Regions from separate parts of the Paenibacillus sp. TSM33 genome, predicted to be linked through region 1. Evidence: riboswitches for the same ligand, from Rfam matches in the RefSeq annotation. Region 1 holds a riboswitch; each other region holds the start of a gene.

Region 1 (5,424 bases):
AAAGTCAGCGCCCTTGAGGGATTTGTCCAGAAAGTCGAGACCGTAGTTGAATTCATGGTTACCCACTGTAGCTGCATCATAGCCCATCAAGTTCATCATCTTATAGACCGGATGAACACCGCCTTCTTTCTCAAAGGTTTTGTTGCGGGCCATATAATCGCCTAATGGGTTGCCCTGCAGCAAATCACCGTTATCAAACAGCATACTGTTTCTTGTTTCACTACGTGCCTTCTGGATCAAACTAGCTGTACTAACCAAGCCATATTCGTTGGTTTCTTTGTCTGAATAGTAATCATAATTCATCAGCGCCCCATGAATATCCGTTGTCTCCATGATCCGCAGATTCACCGTAGCGCTATCGCGGGAATCGCTAGCTGCCCAGGATGGAGCTGCTGAAAACACCAGCAGGCTGCAAGCTACAACTGCTGCTGTAAACCCTTTAAACCAATTTTTACGAAATAACAAAATATACCCCTCCTCATTAAGGTGTATGCCTCATATACATACTTTTGCACATATATGTAAGCTTTGAACCCACCATTCCTATTTTAATCCAACGTAGGACAAAAGAGTAGTCATTTGCTTAAAATATTTATGAAAAAGTAATTAGTTTCTGCACAAAAAAAGCCAGTAAATCTCCTGAAAAGGTCGGGAATTTACTGACTTATAAATTTATATTGTTTCTATTTCGTCCACACTTGGCGCTCCGTTTGTTGACCCACGTACTCAATACGAGTCGGATTGACGTCTAAAATGACATAATCGGGATCATCCGGTCCAGAAAACCATTTTTTCAGAGAGTCATTCCACACTTGTTTGCGTAACCCCTCATCAGCTGTAACCTGGACGGTAGCTTCCACTTCCAAGACTTCCTTCGTGCCACCCACTTCATAACCCAGCAGCAGATAAGCATTCGGATTGTCCTTTAGCTCCTCCACTTTATGTGTTTTGCGATCTGTCGCCAGATGAATGTTCATTCCATCGTTAAAAAGGGCCATATAGCGTACCTTCGGTTTCCCGTCCTCTACCGTACCTAACGAGCAAAATTTGTTGTTATCCAAAGCCTTCACGATGGCCTGTTCCAGCTGACTACGATCCAATGTCTCCGTTTTACCCACAGTACAACAACTCCTTTTTACGAATTAGAATTCTATAGGGCTATGCCACTTTGGCACCAGCTCTTCTGGACATACTGTGCAGCTGTTCTGAAATAACATGACCGGATCAGTTCTGAATGATTCATGTTCATTTTCAGATCGAAGCTCACAGTAAAAGTGTACCCTGTCGTTCGGCAAATGAACCGTGAGCGCTTCCTTAAGGCTGGACAGACCCGCCTTCAAGGCATATAATCGTCGTAGTAAACCCGAATAACGAACCCATTAAACCATACAATGCCAGGGGTGCTGGAATCGGCCGGCTGAGAGTGTGTCCCAAGACACTGACCCTTACAACCTGATCTGGGTAATGCCAGCGTAGGAATGCTTAAGCAAGATGTACCTTTTATTAAAACAGGACATCCCTTACTTTGGTATATACAAGCGCAAGCGTCCCGAATCTCGGGGCGCTTTTTTTGTTGAAGATGAAGTTGTTGGAAAGATTGCGTTCCGGCAGATGTTATTTTGTGAAAATGGGGAACATAAGCTGTCTGATTGGACGGATAACGGGTAATTAAAAAGGAGAGAACACAACGATGAAGCGCATGAAAATGTTAAGCCTGAGTATGGTCAGTCTATGGCTCATGGCTCTGACTCTGGCCGCTTGCGGCGGCAATCACCCTACATCGCAAAAGGAGGTTCCTGCTGCCGACACTTCAACGTCTACCTCGGCAAAGGGGCTCAAAGATGTTAAAGTCGTACTTGACTGGACACCCAATACGAATCACACGGGACTCTATGTCGCCAAGGACAAAGGATTTTACGAAAAAGCAGGCTTAAATGTCCAAATTGTTCAACCTGGTTCAGGGGGAGCCGACCAAATGGTTGCTTCGAATGCTGCACCTTTTGGTATCAGCTATCAAGAAGGCGTCACTCAGGCTCGCATCCAAGGCGTACCACTCGTATCTATCGCTGCGGTGATTCAGCATAACACCTCTGGCTTCGCAGCTCCGGTAAACCGCGGAATTAAAAGCCCGAAAGATTTCGAGGGTAAAAGCTACGGCGGCTGGGGTTCTCCTGTAGAAGAAGCGGTCATGAAATCCATCATGGACTCAGACCAAGGTGATGTGAGCAAAGTGAAAATCGTCAATATGGGCAATGCAGACTATTTTACAGCCGTGAAGCGGGATATTGACTTTGCCTGGATATTTTACGCATGGACCGGGATTGAGGCCAAGCTTCGAGGCGAGCCCTTGGATATGCTGTATGTAAAAGATTATTCCAAAAGTCTCGATTACTATACACCTGTAATTGTGAGCAATGAACAGACGATAAAAAACGATCCTGACCTAGTCAAAGCGTTCATGGACGCTACCGCACAAGGCTATGAATACACCATCGCCCATCCGGAAGAAGCCGCAGATATCTTAAGCAAAGCTGTGCCGGAGCTGGACAAAAAACTGGTACTTGCTAGCCAAAAATGGCTAAGCCCGCGTTATCAGGACGATGCCACGCAATGGGGCGTACAAAAAGCGGAGGTATGGCAAAACTACTCAGACTGGATGTATGAACGCAAGCTGCTCAGCAAACCTTTGGAAGTCGATAAAGCCTTCACAAACGACTTCTTGCCCAAGCGTTGATCATTTTGTTAAAACGCTAAATTACCAGCTAAATAAGACTGAGCTAGAAAAGTGAACGAGGCTCCACTACGCGGACGGATGGTGCTTCCCAGCGCCACCGCCCCCGGATTTCTCGAAATAAAGTCCTCAGCAGGGTAGAAATCCAGGGACAAAAGCGACCGCTTCGCTTGTACAGCACCATTCCGTCCACTTCGTTCTCGTTCCACTTGGTCTACTTCTTTAGTCTCATGGTATCTAAACGCAAAAGCAGGTGCGCTTATGTGTAAAAATGCCACACAACTTAGCTTTAAAAATAAGGTGCTTTTAAGACGGTTGGCAGCGGAGCGGTTCATTTGAATCTGGAGAAGCGAAGCGGTCGCCTTTGCTGTTGGATTCTTACCTTTAAAAATTAATTCAAAGAATCCCCCGGCAACAGCGATCGTAAGATCAAATGAAACGCGAAGCGGTCTCAACCACCTTAAACCAATCTTATTTTCCTAGAACTTAAAACTAAAGGACAGGTGAAATTCACATGGCTAATACACTTCTTAGTATTCAAGTCATCCCTAAAACTCCTAATAACGAAGACTCTTATCCCTATGTAGACAAGGCGATTGAGTTCATCCAGCGTTCCGGTGTCAAGCATCAGGTAAATCCATTGGATACGACAATGGAGGGCGAACTGGACGAACTGCTGAAAGTCGTCAAAGATATGCACGAGGCCTTGACAGAAGCTGGAAGTCCCAGTGTCATTTCACAGATCAAAATCGCACATAACCCGCAGGGCATCAGCATGAACAAGCTGACCGAGAAGTATCGCCCATGAATCCGAAAGGCAAGAACGCATCCTGGTGGAAAAGCGTATGGCCGCCCCTTGTGGCGGTCCTCTTCTTTTTAGCGGCTTGGCAGGGAGCGGTTTCCTATTTACATATTGAATCCTGGCTGCTGCCAGCTCCATCCCTAATCGTTCAAGAGGGCATGGCGCAATCGGCGTTGCTTGGCACCCATACATGGGCTACGATTCGCCTGACACTTGCGGGATTTGCTATAGGGACAGCAACTGGACTGTTGATCGCCATCGTTCTTCATACGATTCCTTTTCTCAAATCTGCTCTGTACCCGCTCTTGATCCTTAGCCAAAACATTCCGATTATCGCCCTCGGTCCGTTGCTCATGGTATGGTTCGGTTTTGGCGTGCTGCCCAAGCTTATGGTCATTACATTAGTATGCTTTTTTCCCGTGGCTGTAGCAGCCATGGATGGGCTGACACGGACAGACCGTATGATGATGAACTATATGCGGATGTCGGGTGCAAGCCGCCGGGCTATTTTTATGAAGCTGGAGCTGCCTCACTCCCTGCCACAAGTCTTTTCTGGCATTAAAATCGCTGCTACCTACAGTGTGATGGGCGCGATTATTGCCGAATGGATTGGAGCCAGTGAAGGAATTGGATATTATATGTTGCTGCAAAAATCTGCCTATCGTACGGATCTCATTTTTGCCGCTATCGGTATTATTGTTACACTCAGCTTACTGATGTTTGTCGTTATTCTACTACTGGAGAAATGGTTGGTGCACTGGAAGCCCGATCAAGAATAGCCTTCACATATTGCATTAAAGCATTAATGAAAGGACGTGGCACATATGAGTCTGCATCCGACGGACTTGACATCACCACCCGTGGCTGATGAACAGCAACAAGCCGGAGAACCGCAGGCAATGGCACCTGCTCCTCCTGCTATGGAATTGGACGGGATCAGCCTCGCCTTCCGGGAAAAGCGAAGCTCACTGCCTGTACTACAGGATGTATCCATTACCGTTAAGCCGGGCGAATTTGTCTCCCTCATTGGTCCGTCAGGCAGTGGCAAAAGTACGCTGTTTCACATCATCGGCGGGCTGCTCAAGCCGCAGCAGGGACATATTCGTATGCATGGACAGGACGTGACTGGTGAACGCGGTCATATTAGCTATATGCCGCAGCAGCCCGCCCTTTTCCCGTGGCGCACCACGCTGGACAACATACTGCTCGGGCAGGAAAACGCACCGCGAAAGGATGCAGCAGCAAAGTCCCGATACGTCAGCGAACGTGAACGGCGCAAAGAAGCCTTGCAATGGCTTGAGCAGGTTGGGCTGGGCAAGTTCGCGAATGCGTATCCGCATACGCTATCTGGTGGCATGCAGCAACGTGCGGCCTTTCTTCGCGCCTTGCTTAGCCCACAGGAATTAATGCTGCTGGATGAGCCGTTCAGCGCACTCGATGCGCTGACACGTGCAGACATGCAGCAATGGTTATTGCGGATGTGGGAGAAGAACCGCCGCTCTGTGCTGTTCATTACCCACAGCATTGAAGAAGCGCTGTTGCTCTCCGACCGCATTTATGTGCTGTCGGCGCGACCTGCTTCAGTGATGCATGTCGTAGACGTTCCTTTTCCTCGCCCGCGTAGGGAAGAAATCACCCTCGATCCACGCTTTATGGAATGGAAGCGGACAATGACTGGCTGGATGCGTGAGGAAAAGCACAAACTGGACGGCGATATGGACACCGCTGAAAGTGTCCGTAAAAACACCTCTGACGGCGGGGTAAACCATTATGAATGATTGGAATGTGCACTCTGCATTGAGATTGAACGTCGCAGCAACTGTTCCCTTAATCGACGCACACATTCATGTAGACAGTTACCCACCTGAACAACAGGAGCTATTGCTCGCTT
Region 2 (5,424 bases), on a different contig from region 1:
GAGCTTGGGGGGTAGCCGACGCTTTTTTCTCCTGATGTTGCCATGCTTGTTCTGCCGGATCAAGCGCGCTTCGTTGTTCTTCAAGCAGCTCTATGGCGGTGCGTTCCGTTTGTTCAAATACGGTTCGCCAATCATCCAGCAGCCGCACATAAGCAGGCTCTAGCCCTTCCGTAGCGGATTTAATCACTTCCACATGCCAACTTTCCTGCTGCTTCCAATGACGAATTTCCTCCAGCACACGTAAGGGCAGAAAAGACCCATAAGTACTCAGCATCGTTTTTTACCTCCCGTATCCCACCATGGCTATCCGGCAGATCTAGCAGATCTGTCCTGGATGCATACGTACCCAGTATATTCGCCGTCTCATCGGAAATATGTCTATGAACTCACTTCATTCGGGTCACATCTGTTACACAGAACAATAATGACTCTGGAAAATAAAAAAAGAAGCCCGCCTACGGCACGAGTTAAGTGACCATAGCCAGGCTTCTTTAAGCGAAGAAGAGTATTTTCGAAAAATAATTTTAGTTCGTAGTCGTTTGTTTGTGGGCATCGGCGGTGGTTTTCTTGTCCTCCAGATCCTGTACACTGCTTAAAAATGTCGAGACCCGTCGCAGATATTCACGGGGGTGCTCTCTGAAAATGAGCTCATGTATCCCGTTTTTAACAATCCATACACTGGAAAGCGGGTTGGTCTGATTGGCAGCGAGCTTTTCCGCAATGGGGTAAGGAGCTTTTTCATCCTGTGTACCATGCACGAACATGATTGGAAACGGATAGTCCTCCTTTTTAACCTCCTGATATGGAATCTGATGCAAGCTGGTGCCGTTTAAGACTGGAAACAGCAATTCCAGAATTTCCAAAGATGGATGTCTCGGCAGATTAATTTGATTGTGAATGTTATGGTATAGCGTATCCGGTTCGAGTAGGAAAGTGCTGTCCAAGATCATTGCGTCCACATCTTTGGTTTGCAAGCCCGCTTGAAGTGCGGTTCCTGCTCCCATAGAGAAGCCCCATACGATAATTTCCGATGAGCCACGTTGCTTTGCAAGCTGGATGGCCCCAAGAAGCTGTTGGGATTCCGCCTTACCTCCGGTTGCGACGGCTTTGCTGTTTTGTGAAGCGAATCCGTAATCGAACATAACCACATTAAAGTTCAAACGATGGGCATAATGCGCCAGATCATACATGGGAATCCAGCTTTCTTCACGGTTAGCCCCATAACCATGACTGAAAATAATCGTTTTCCGCGATTGATCTGCCGGAATATACCAGCCTTGTACCATACGGCTGCCATCTTTGGCTGGGAAGCTGACTTCCTCATATGGCATACCTTTGGCCTGCATCGGATTAGAGTACAAGGGTGCGACAGTGGGATTCGTAAGTACCCAAGCGATGTAAGCATGCAAGGCAATAAAGCAAAACAACAGAAAAAATACAACCGACAGCAGCAGAGCAATCACAATGTGCTTGAACCGCAGCAGACGGGGATTAAAGAGTGGGGTGGACGGCTCCTGAACAGCGGTCTGTAGCTGAGCGTTGCGCTGGGATGTCGAAATCATGTAAGAGCCTCCTTATATAAAATTGATTTTCGAATCATAGAATTTAGGTATAATTCCACTTGAAAATAGTAGGGTATGTCCGTATAGATACCTATTATCGTATGATGGGGATTATCCAAAGTCAACGCCTGAACCGGAAAAGTAAAAATGATGCAAAGAATTGTCGATGTTTGTTCTTGTTCTGTAATGTGGTTGTCACAAAAACATCGGTTTACAGTGGCTGCGACTATTTTATATAATTTATGTAACCATGTTTCATAGTGTGAAACGAATATGGATACAAGAGGAGCGGTTCGCGATGGAAGACCGTAAATTAACCGTCCGCGCTGTAGAGCGTGCACTTGATATATTGCTGTGTTTTACCGCAGATTCTGATCTTGGTCTAACGGAGATTGCCTCCCAAATTGGTCTACATAAAAGCACCGTTCATCGTCTTTTGACTACGCTGGAGGATCGGGGGTTTGTCGTTCGGAATGCCGAAACGGAAAAATATCGGCTTGGCTTTCGCATATGGGAGCTGTCCACGCATTTGTCCCAAAGCGATGAGCCAGCGGTGTTGTTACAGCCTGCAATGGAAGGACTGCGTGATCGCTTAGGGGAGACGGTGAGCTTGTACCTGCGGGATGGAAGCATGCGTATTCGCATACAAGCCGTGCAGAGCAATCAGGCGATTCGCAGGGTTGCGCCTGTGGGAGCGCGTATGCCGCTGGCTGTGGGAGCCTCCAGCAAGGTGCTGGCGGCTTTTATGCCGCCACAGGAGCTGGAGGTACTGCTAAGCGGGGATGAATGGCCACCTTCGGTAGACCCGGAGGTTTATAAAGCCCAACTCCAGGACATTCGTGAGAAGGGCTATGCGACCAGCTATGAAGAACGTGAGCCAGGAGCTGCGGCTGTGGCCGCGCCTATTGTGAACCGAAAGGGACAGGTGGCAGCGGCTTTATCTGTATCCGGTCCGGTCAGTCGACTTGCGCCTGAGACGCTGCATGATTTTGCTCCGATTTTGATCGAAGCGGCCAAGGAAATGGGGCTTATGCTCCCGTAACAGGGTTAACACAAAAGGGAACCATAGAGGGTTGCCAAAGCCATAAATTTAAAGTAGTCTGATAGAGATGGCGGGTTGTCTGTTATAGCCGCCAGTTCAAGCGAATAGTAAGTATCACAGTTACTGGGGGAGCCTGTAATGCGGGCTGAGATGGAATCGGGCAAGATTCCGGACCCTTTGCACCTGATCTGGATCATACCAGCGTAGGGAAGTAATCGGCCATTGAAATGTATACGCAGCTGCTATCTACGGCCGCGCATTGGAATGTGATTATTCCACGTGCGCACGGTTTGGATAGCTGTCTCGTTCGATTAGCCGGTTCCCTAGGGAACCGGCTTTTTTGCATAGATCAGCGCCACCCTGGGAATGGTTCCGGATCGGTGTGTCATTTCAACGAAACGGGAGGAATGGACCATGAAACCGACGGAAACAGAAGGAACAAAAGAAACAGGAGTGAAATTAGCAGATGTAGGGTTGACGGGAATAAGAGAAGTAGAGGGGGAGAAGGACCACGCGGAGCAAGCTAGTGGGATAAAGCCCTTTCCGGGGAGCCGTAAGGTGTATATTCAAGGTTCTCGGCCGGACATTGCCGTGCCAGAGCGAGAAATTACGCTGCACCCCACACATACGCCGGAGGGCATGGAGCATCATGAGCCGTTGCGTGTGTACGATACGAGCGGTCCGATGACGGACGAAGCCTATCAGGTGGATATCCATCAGGGCTTGCCACCATTACGACGAGCTTGGGCACTGGAACGGGGGGACGTGGAGGCTTACGAGGGCCGCGCCGTTAAGCCGGAGGATAATGGGCTGAAGCCCGGCTCCAAACGGGAGACAGTGGAATTTCCCGGCGTGACCAACCGTCCGCTTCGAGCTGTGCAAGGACGCACCGTGACGCAAATGCATTATGCTCGGCAAGGGATCATTACGCCCGAAATGGAATTTGCGGCGATCCGTGAAGGAGTAGAGCCCGAGTTTGTACGGCAGGAGTTGGCGGCTGGACGAGCGATTTTACCTTCTAATATCAATCACCCGGAAAGCGAGCCCATGGTTATTGGGCGCCATTTTCACGTGAAGATCAATGCAAACATTGGGAATTCCGCGGTTTCGTCCTCCATTGAGGAAGAAGTGGAGAAGATGACCTGGGCTGTACGCTGGGGATCAGACACCGTCATGGACCTGTCCACAGGCCGTAATATTCATACGACGCGCGAATGGATCATCAGGAATTCGCCTGTACCGATTGGAACGGTGCCGCTATATCAGGCACTAGAAAAGGTGAACGGCGAAGCTGAGAAGCTGACGTGGGAACTGTATCGAGACACGCTGATTGAGCAGGCGGAGCAGGGAGTGGACTATTTTACAATCCATGCGGGTGTATTGCTGCGATATATACCGATGACGGCGAATAGAATGACGGGAATTGTATCCCGGGGCGGGTCGATCATGGCAGCCTGGTGCCTTGCACACCATCAGGAGAATTTTTTGTATACGCATTTTGAAGAAATCTGTGAAATTATGAAAGCCTACGATGTGGCCTTTTCTCTCGGGGATGGTCTGCGTCCAGGGAGTATCTATGATGCGAATGATGAAGCACAATTTGCGGAGCTGGAAACGTTGGGCGAGCTAACGCAAATCGCATGGAAGCATGATGTCCAAGTCATGATTGAAGGGCCAGGACATGTCCCTATGCACAAAATCAAGGAGAATGTGGATTTACAAATGGAGATTTGTAAGGAAGCTCCCTTTTATACTTTAGGGCCGCTGACGACGGATATCGCGCCAGGATATGATCATATTACCTCAGCTATCGGGGCGGCCATGATCGGTTGGTTCGGGACATCCATGCTGTGCTACGTTACGCCGAAAGAGCATTTGGGTCTGCCGAACAAGGATGATGTCCGCGAGGGAGTTATTACCTACAAAATTGCCGCACATGCCGCCGATCTGGCGAAAGGCCATCCACGGGCACAGCAGCGGGACGATGCTTTATCCAAGGCGCGTTTTGAATTCCGCTGGCGCGATCAGTTCAATCTTTCGCTTGACCCTGAGCGGGCCTTGTCCTACCATGATGAAACGCTACCGGCAGAGGGGGCCAAGGAAGCCCACTTTTGCTCGATGTGCGGTCCCAAGTTTTGCAGCATGCGTATCACGCAGGACATTCGTGCCTATGCGGCCGATAAGGGACTGAATGCCGAGGAAGCCGTCGCCGCCGGGATGCGAGAGAAGGCAGAGCAGTATCGGGAAGCTGGGCAGTAAAAATCGGTAGCGATACGAAAGTCAATCAACTGGGAAGCCTCAACGAAAAGTACAGTTAAGCTCGTCAGAGGTTGATTTCCATGAACGTATGAGCTAAGGTTTAGAAACGCGTGAGTAACAAAAAGCCGTGGTTCTCTACAGTCGATGTAGAAACCACGGCTTTTCAGCTTATGTAAAGCGGGATTATGCTACCGGATTAACGGCGACTTATTTTTTACCCATTTTTTCATTCAAAATGTCCTGAAAGCTGAGCTTCTTCTCCGAGCTATCTTCTTTCTTCTGCATACTCACCGGGTTGGCACGTTGGTATTGGTGGTGAAAAGGCATCAGGGTGTGGACAGTTAAGTTCATGGTATTCATGTGGTCATTCCTCCAATTCCATTTTGTCAAATTCAGATTGAGTTGCTTAGGACGTCTGTATAGGACTATTTGTATGTACTTGATGTCGTAATGCCGTGTAGGTTGCTTGGTAATGTTTCAATCATTATACCCGCATTTATCCAAAGTAAAACGCTTTTGACATAAAACAGGAATATGGTCGTATGTGTCCAAATTGTGTAT
Region 3 (5,424 bases), on a different contig from region 1:
CAGGCAATCTCCATCCTTAAGTACCGTTTCATGATGATCTTCACGGGTCAATATATGCCGATTCAGCTCTACCACTACGGTTTTCACCTTTAAATCAAGTTCATGCAGCAATTGATCCACACGAGTAATTCGATTAGAAATGGTCATGCTCTGTCCGTTAATGGTCAGCTTCATAAGCTTTCCTCCTTGAGGAGTTCAGAAGAAAATTTGCTTATTCCAAGTGCAGCCGCACCAGCCCCTTTAAGCATGGCTGCCATCGCTCGTCCAGTCGCATCACTAAGCAGGACACCGTTGCGATAATGCCCGACTGCAGCATAGGCACCCTCTACTCCAGGAATAGGGCCAATGAAAGGACGCTCTGCAGTTGCCTGCGGACGTAAGCCTGCCCAAGCACGTATAAAAGAAGCTTCTTGTACACGGGGCAACCAGGCAGATGCACGTGCTAAGAGTCCTTCTAAGCCTCCTACGGTCACCTCTTTGTCATATTGATGCGGAAGACTCGTCGCACCAATCCAAAGCTCGTTATTCTGTTTAGGCACAAGGTAAACATCGTCGGCATAAATGGTATAATCCAACGGATGATCCTTCAAGGAGACTGCTACCGCTTCGCCCTTAACCGGATAAAGTGGATAATCAAATCCAATCTGTTCTAGCAATTTCAAGCTGTCCAAGCCTGCGGCAATCACGACCTGATCGCAGGAAAAAAATCCACTATCTGTTTGCACACCGCAAACTCGACCGTCCTGTATGACCAGTTCCTCAGCTTGAGTTCCGGACCATATTGTTGCTCCCAGTACCGCAGCTGCCCCTGCATAAGCACGACTAAGCTGAACAGGGGCCACTTGTGTCTCCTTTGATCGGTATATAGCCCCAATTACTTGATCTGCCAAGCCGGGAATCCGCCGGGCCACTTCCCTGGCATCCCACCAAACAGGACAATCATCCTCTCGCATATTGGCAGCATTCCAGCGTTTTTGGCCCTCAGCTTCCGAACGAAAGGGGGTCACAAAGCCTTCTGTTCGAAATTCCACTGAAATACCCGATAAACGTTCCAAATCACAGATAAGGTCAGGGAATGCATCTCGACTTGTACGGGCAAATCGTGCCAGCTCATGGTCTGCGAACTCTTCACTTTCCGCTGCCAGCATTCCCACCGCTGCTCCTGATGCTCCCTCACCAGGGATCCATCGTTCCAGCATGATCGTACTTCTTCCCTCCTTAGCCACATGATAAGCAATGGAACTGCCGATCACACCTCCGCCTATGACCAAGCATTCAGCGTGTCCTATCGCTTTTGTCTCTGTATGTGTCTTTGGCATTTGTTCCGTGTCTCCTCTCCAGTGAGTATTCCGCTTTCTTTAGTCTTGTTTCTTGCTACAGATTCGTGAACTACAAGATCTATCATTCGCCTATATTCCATCGCTGCTGCAACGGGTGACTCTGCTTCCCATATACCAGACATCACTGCAATTCCGCTTGCTCCGGCATGATAAAGCTCTGGAACATGGTGAGGTTGTATGCCTCCCAGCGCTATCACCGGAATGTCCGACAATCTGCAAATGCGTTCAAGCTGTGCTACACCCCGCGGTACAAGACCGCTCTTACAATGGGTCTTATATACATGGCCAAATAGTACATAGTCTGCTCCCGCCTGCTCAGCAGTCTGCGCCTCCTCCAAGGAATGTACAGACACTCCACATCGTGTACCCTTCGGAATTAGACTTTTTGCATCCACCACAGATAACCCATTAGCTGGTAGCTGGACAGCTCCTACAAAGGTAAGCATAGCTATGTCCACACGGTCATTTACTACAATTTGCTGCAAAGGAACTCCCTGCTCGATCATGCTACGAGTCAAAGAAAGCAAAGCAGAGGCACCCTTCTGTTTCAAACGTGCGTGTACATAATGAATACAAGGACAAATAGCAGCAGCCACTTGGGGTACATTCACGCAGGAGACACTTTCCATCGTAATTACGTGTAATTCGATCTCATTTTCACCTCTCTTGGACTAAAAAATTGAACTAGTGTTATAAAATAATCGGATAAGCTGAACCTATATAGTTACAGCCCCATATTAGGTAATATCATACGGAGCAGCCACATGTGCCAGCAATAATGAAAGGAGATCGTATGTAAAATCGTCTACGGAAGCTCGAACAAATGAAGATGATTGAAATGCAAAAAACCACTTCCAAAGGAAGTGGTTTGACGAACGTTCGAAATCAAACGGACATTATATCCGTAGACGTATATCGTTCCCCGCGCAAACAAAAGTAAAGAGCTGCTACCTTGTTTGTACGGAACTCACTTCCCTACGCTGGCATAACCCAGATCAGGTACAAAGGGTCCGAAATCCATTTATTCCGTCTCAGCCGCATGGGCGGCTCCCCTAGTGTGACTATTTTATTGTATCAGCTAAAGATAGCTTAGCATATTTTCCTAATTCTGCAAACCCCACGTCGTGTGAAATTTGTCAGAACTGGATTTTAGTTAACTTTACTAGACCACTCTTCTACATTCCACGTTTTGGTTACCCAGTCCTCGTAAAAGTCCGGTTCGTGGGATACAAGTAATACGGTCCCTTTGTATTCCTTCAAAGCGCGTTTGAGTTCATCCTTTGCTTTGACATCCAAGTGGTTGGTAGGCTCATCAAACAGTACCCAGTTGCTCTCACGCATTAACAGTTTACAAAGGCGGACTTTAGCCTGTTCTCCACCACTAAGCGCAGACAAAGGCCGGGTGATATGCTCATTCTTCAAACCACAGCGCGCCAAATGCGCTCGTACTTCATGCTGATTCAAATGCGGAAATTCATTCCATACATCGTCAATCGGTGTAATTTTCTCCGCCTTTACTTCCTGTTCAAAATAAGCAGGCTGCAAGAAATCCCCTTGATAGGTTTTTCCGCTGATTGGAGGTATTTTCCCAAGAATGGTTTTGAGCAACGTAGACTTACCAACACCATTGCAGCCAACAATTGCGATCTTTTCGCCACGTTCGATCGTCATAGACATTTTAGGCAAAAGGGCATGAGTGTAGCCAATTTCAAAATCAATCCCCTCAAAAACCGTTTTCCCGCTTGCACGGGCTTCTTTGAACTGAAAGGTTGGCTTTGCGGCTTCTTCAGGCTTATCAATACGTTCGATCCGATCAAGCTGCTTTTCACGGCTTTTTGCACGGCCTGATGTAGATGCGCGCGCTTTATTGCGCTGAATAAAATCTTCCTGTTTCTTAATATATTCCTGCTGCTTCTCATATGCATCAATATGCTGGGCTTTGTTCAGATCCGCCATTTCAAGAAACTTTTCATAGTTAGCTGAATAACGGGTCATCTTAGCAAATTCAAGATGGTAGATGACATTAACAACCTGGTTCATAAATTCAGTATCATGTGAAATTAGGATAAAAGCATAGGGATAATCCTTCAAATATCGCGTAAGCCATTCAATATGCTCTACATCCAAATAGTTGGTAGGCTCATCCAGCAGCAGTACATTCGGCTTTTCCAACAGCAACTTAGCAAGAAGCACCTTTGTCCGTTGCCCCCCACTAAGTGCTGCTACATCCCGATCCAGTCCGATGGCAGAGAGACCTAATCCATTCGCCATTTCTTCAACCTTCACATCAATGAGGTAAAAATCCCCCATATCCAGTTGCTCTTGAATTTCTCCCATCTGTTCCAGCAAGACTTCCAACTCTTCGGGAGAAGCCTCTCCCATTTTGTCAGTAATTTGCATCATTTCCTTTTCCAATTCCAACAAAGGAAGAAAAGCGTCTTTTAATACATCACGTACTGTTTTACCTGGCGTCAGCTTGGTGTGCTGATCCAGATAGCCATAACGTACACGTGGAGTCCATTCCACTTTGCCTTCATCTTTAAGCAATTTTCCAGTCAGAATGTTCATGAGTGTCGATTTACCAACACCGTTAGCTCCTACCAATCCTACACGTTCCCCCGCAAGTAATCGAAAGGAAACATTTTTAAATAATGCACGATCTCCAAAGTTGTGGGATACATTTTCTACAGTCAATAAACTCATAAGCTGTTTTTGGCTCCTTATTGTCATCGGCACTGCCGACTGTTCTTATTTCATATTACATTTCGTTTCTTTCAAAGTTTTATTGTAGCACATCCAGCAACCTTATCGGAATATTGAAAACAGCGAAATTTAAGGTTTTTCATATAGATTATTCTAAAAAAGAAAAACCACCCCGGAGGGTGATTATTTCAAGTCATTATAATGTTGATACTCGAAGTACCCCGCAGCTGCCGCAGATTTTTCATTTGTAAAATGTTCAATCGCTTTAAAGGGAGCTGGACATGAATCTCTATAAAAATATTTCATTCCAGTGTCTGGTTCTATGCCACCGATAATAGGTTGCTTTCTAACGACTCTGCCACCACCAAACCCGTAGTTATTGTAATACCTGTCTCCAACTGGAATACCTTGGACAAAAGCGATCATCCCCACATCATCTACCGTGTTATACCACTCCTCTTGTGGAATAAGTGGTAGGGTGAACGTATAAGATATGCCGTTACGTGATGCCTTTTCGTTGTGGATATTAATCATTCGAGCCAAGTCCTCCTGAACGCTACGAACTATGGTAGAACGACGCATTTGCTCAAATGTTTTGGGATCATTCAGTAACGAAATAGGGGTCTGACCCTCAAGCTCCCTTTGGAAACCCTCCACCCATCTGTGATTCCGCGCATCATATGCGTGCAGATAATTGTCCAGGGTGAATCCCACACTATTGCCTGCTGCATCAACATAGGCATAAGGCTTTTTTTCGCTCCACTTGGGGTCTATGACCGCTTGTCCATACGTATCTTTGTAGGTTGCTGAAGCGAACGTATAATAACCATCATAATCCAGAATTACAACGACTGGTATGTAATCCAATAACGCACGTTGTGCTGTTGTATCTCCATCAATGCCCATATTAGTGAAGAAAGTGTGCAAGAACGTGGCCAGTGCTTTTCCTTTATCTACACGAAAAAATTTATCTGATCCATATCCGGCCTCGCGTTCCTGGCGTTCATTCTGTGAGAGCACAACACCTGCATCCTGAACAGCGGTACGGAGAGCAGACGTATATTTCATTTCTAGCTGCTGGGCTTCACGCTGATTCTGCACTCGTAAATCACTAACCACACCAAAGGGCAAAAAGAGTAAGATAAATATAACTGCAAAATCAGTAATCTTCATTCAAAACCATGCCTCCGTAAGAAGCTGAAACTGCCGGCTTTTCGTTATCTGTTCCACCCAGAAGCCATGATTTGTACAAATCCGCAGGAGTCCGATTCGTATTATGTAATCGTACTGTAAAATAATCACCGGCCATCAAGGTATATCGACGTGCCTGTTCCGACTTGGGCTGCTGATTATCAGGAAACAGTACAGGTAAAATTTGCGG

What was found. Region 1 has a riboswitch for thiamine pyrophosphate ahead of ACN6NF_RS01910 (ABC transporter substrate-binding protein). Riboswitches for the same ligand answer to the same signal wherever they lie in the genome.
Region 2: linked by a shared signal. The riboswitch ahead of thiC (phosphomethylpyrimidine synthase ThiC) and the one ahead of ACN6NF_RS01910 (ABC transporter substrate-binding protein) in region 1 are both predicted to bind thiamine pyrophosphate.
Region 3: linked by a shared signal. The riboswitch ahead of ACN6NF_RS13195 (thiamine phosphate synthase) and the one ahead of ACN6NF_RS01910 (ABC transporter substrate-binding protein) in region 1 are both predicted to bind thiamine pyrophosphate.

Annotation. Positions count from the first base shown of each region.
Region 1 is NZ_JBLZXB010000006.1:15,055-20,478, reverse strand. It holds gene ACN6NF_RS01920 (bifunctional 2',3'-cyclic-nucleotide 2'-phosphodiesterase/3'-nucleotidase) at 1-465, opposite strand, end outside; gene ACN6NF_RS01915 (pyridoxamine 5'-phosphate oxidase family protein) at 684-1,118, opposite strand; TPP riboswitch at 1,387-1,496, shown strand; gene ACN6NF_RS01910 (ABC transporter substrate-binding protein) at 1,691-2,734, shown strand; gene ACN6NF_RS01905 (hypothetical protein) at 2,743-3,186, opposite strand; gene ACN6NF_RS01900 (thiamine-binding protein) at 3,246-3,539, shown strand; gene ACN6NF_RS01895 (ABC transporter permease) at 3,536-4,312, shown strand; gene ACN6NF_RS01890 (ABC transporter ATP-binding protein) at 4,358-5,311, shown strand; gene ACN6NF_RS01885 (TatD family hydrolase) at 5,304-5,424, shown strand, end outside.
Region 2 is NZ_JBLZXB010000009.1:130,361-135,784, forward strand. It holds gene ACN6NF_RS03855 (Fe-Mn family superoxide dismutase) at 1-274, opposite strand, end outside; gene ACN6NF_RS03860 (alpha/beta hydrolase) at 525-1,562, opposite strand; gene ACN6NF_RS03865 (IclR family transcriptional regulator) at 1,861-2,604, shown strand; TPP riboswitch at 2,720-2,831, shown strand; gene thiC (phosphomethylpyrimidine synthase ThiC) at 3,019-4,863, shown strand; gene ACN6NF_RS03875 (hypothetical protein) at 5,071-5,223, opposite strand.
Region 3 is NZ_JBLZXB010000017.1:295,826-301,249, forward strand. It holds gene thiS (sulfur carrier protein ThiS) at 1-174, opposite strand, end outside; gene thiO (glycine oxidase ThiO) at 171-1,319, opposite strand; partial or broken gene ACN6NF_RS13195 (thiamine phosphate synthase) at 1,382-1,969, opposite strand; TPP riboswitch at 2,296-2,404, opposite strand; gene ACN6NF_RS13200 (ABC-F family ATP-binding cassette domain-containing protein) at 2,490-4,043, opposite strand; gene ACN6NF_RS13205 (hypothetical protein) at 4,227-5,216, opposite strand; gene ACN6NF_RS13210 (hypothetical protein) at 5,203-5,424, opposite strand, start outside.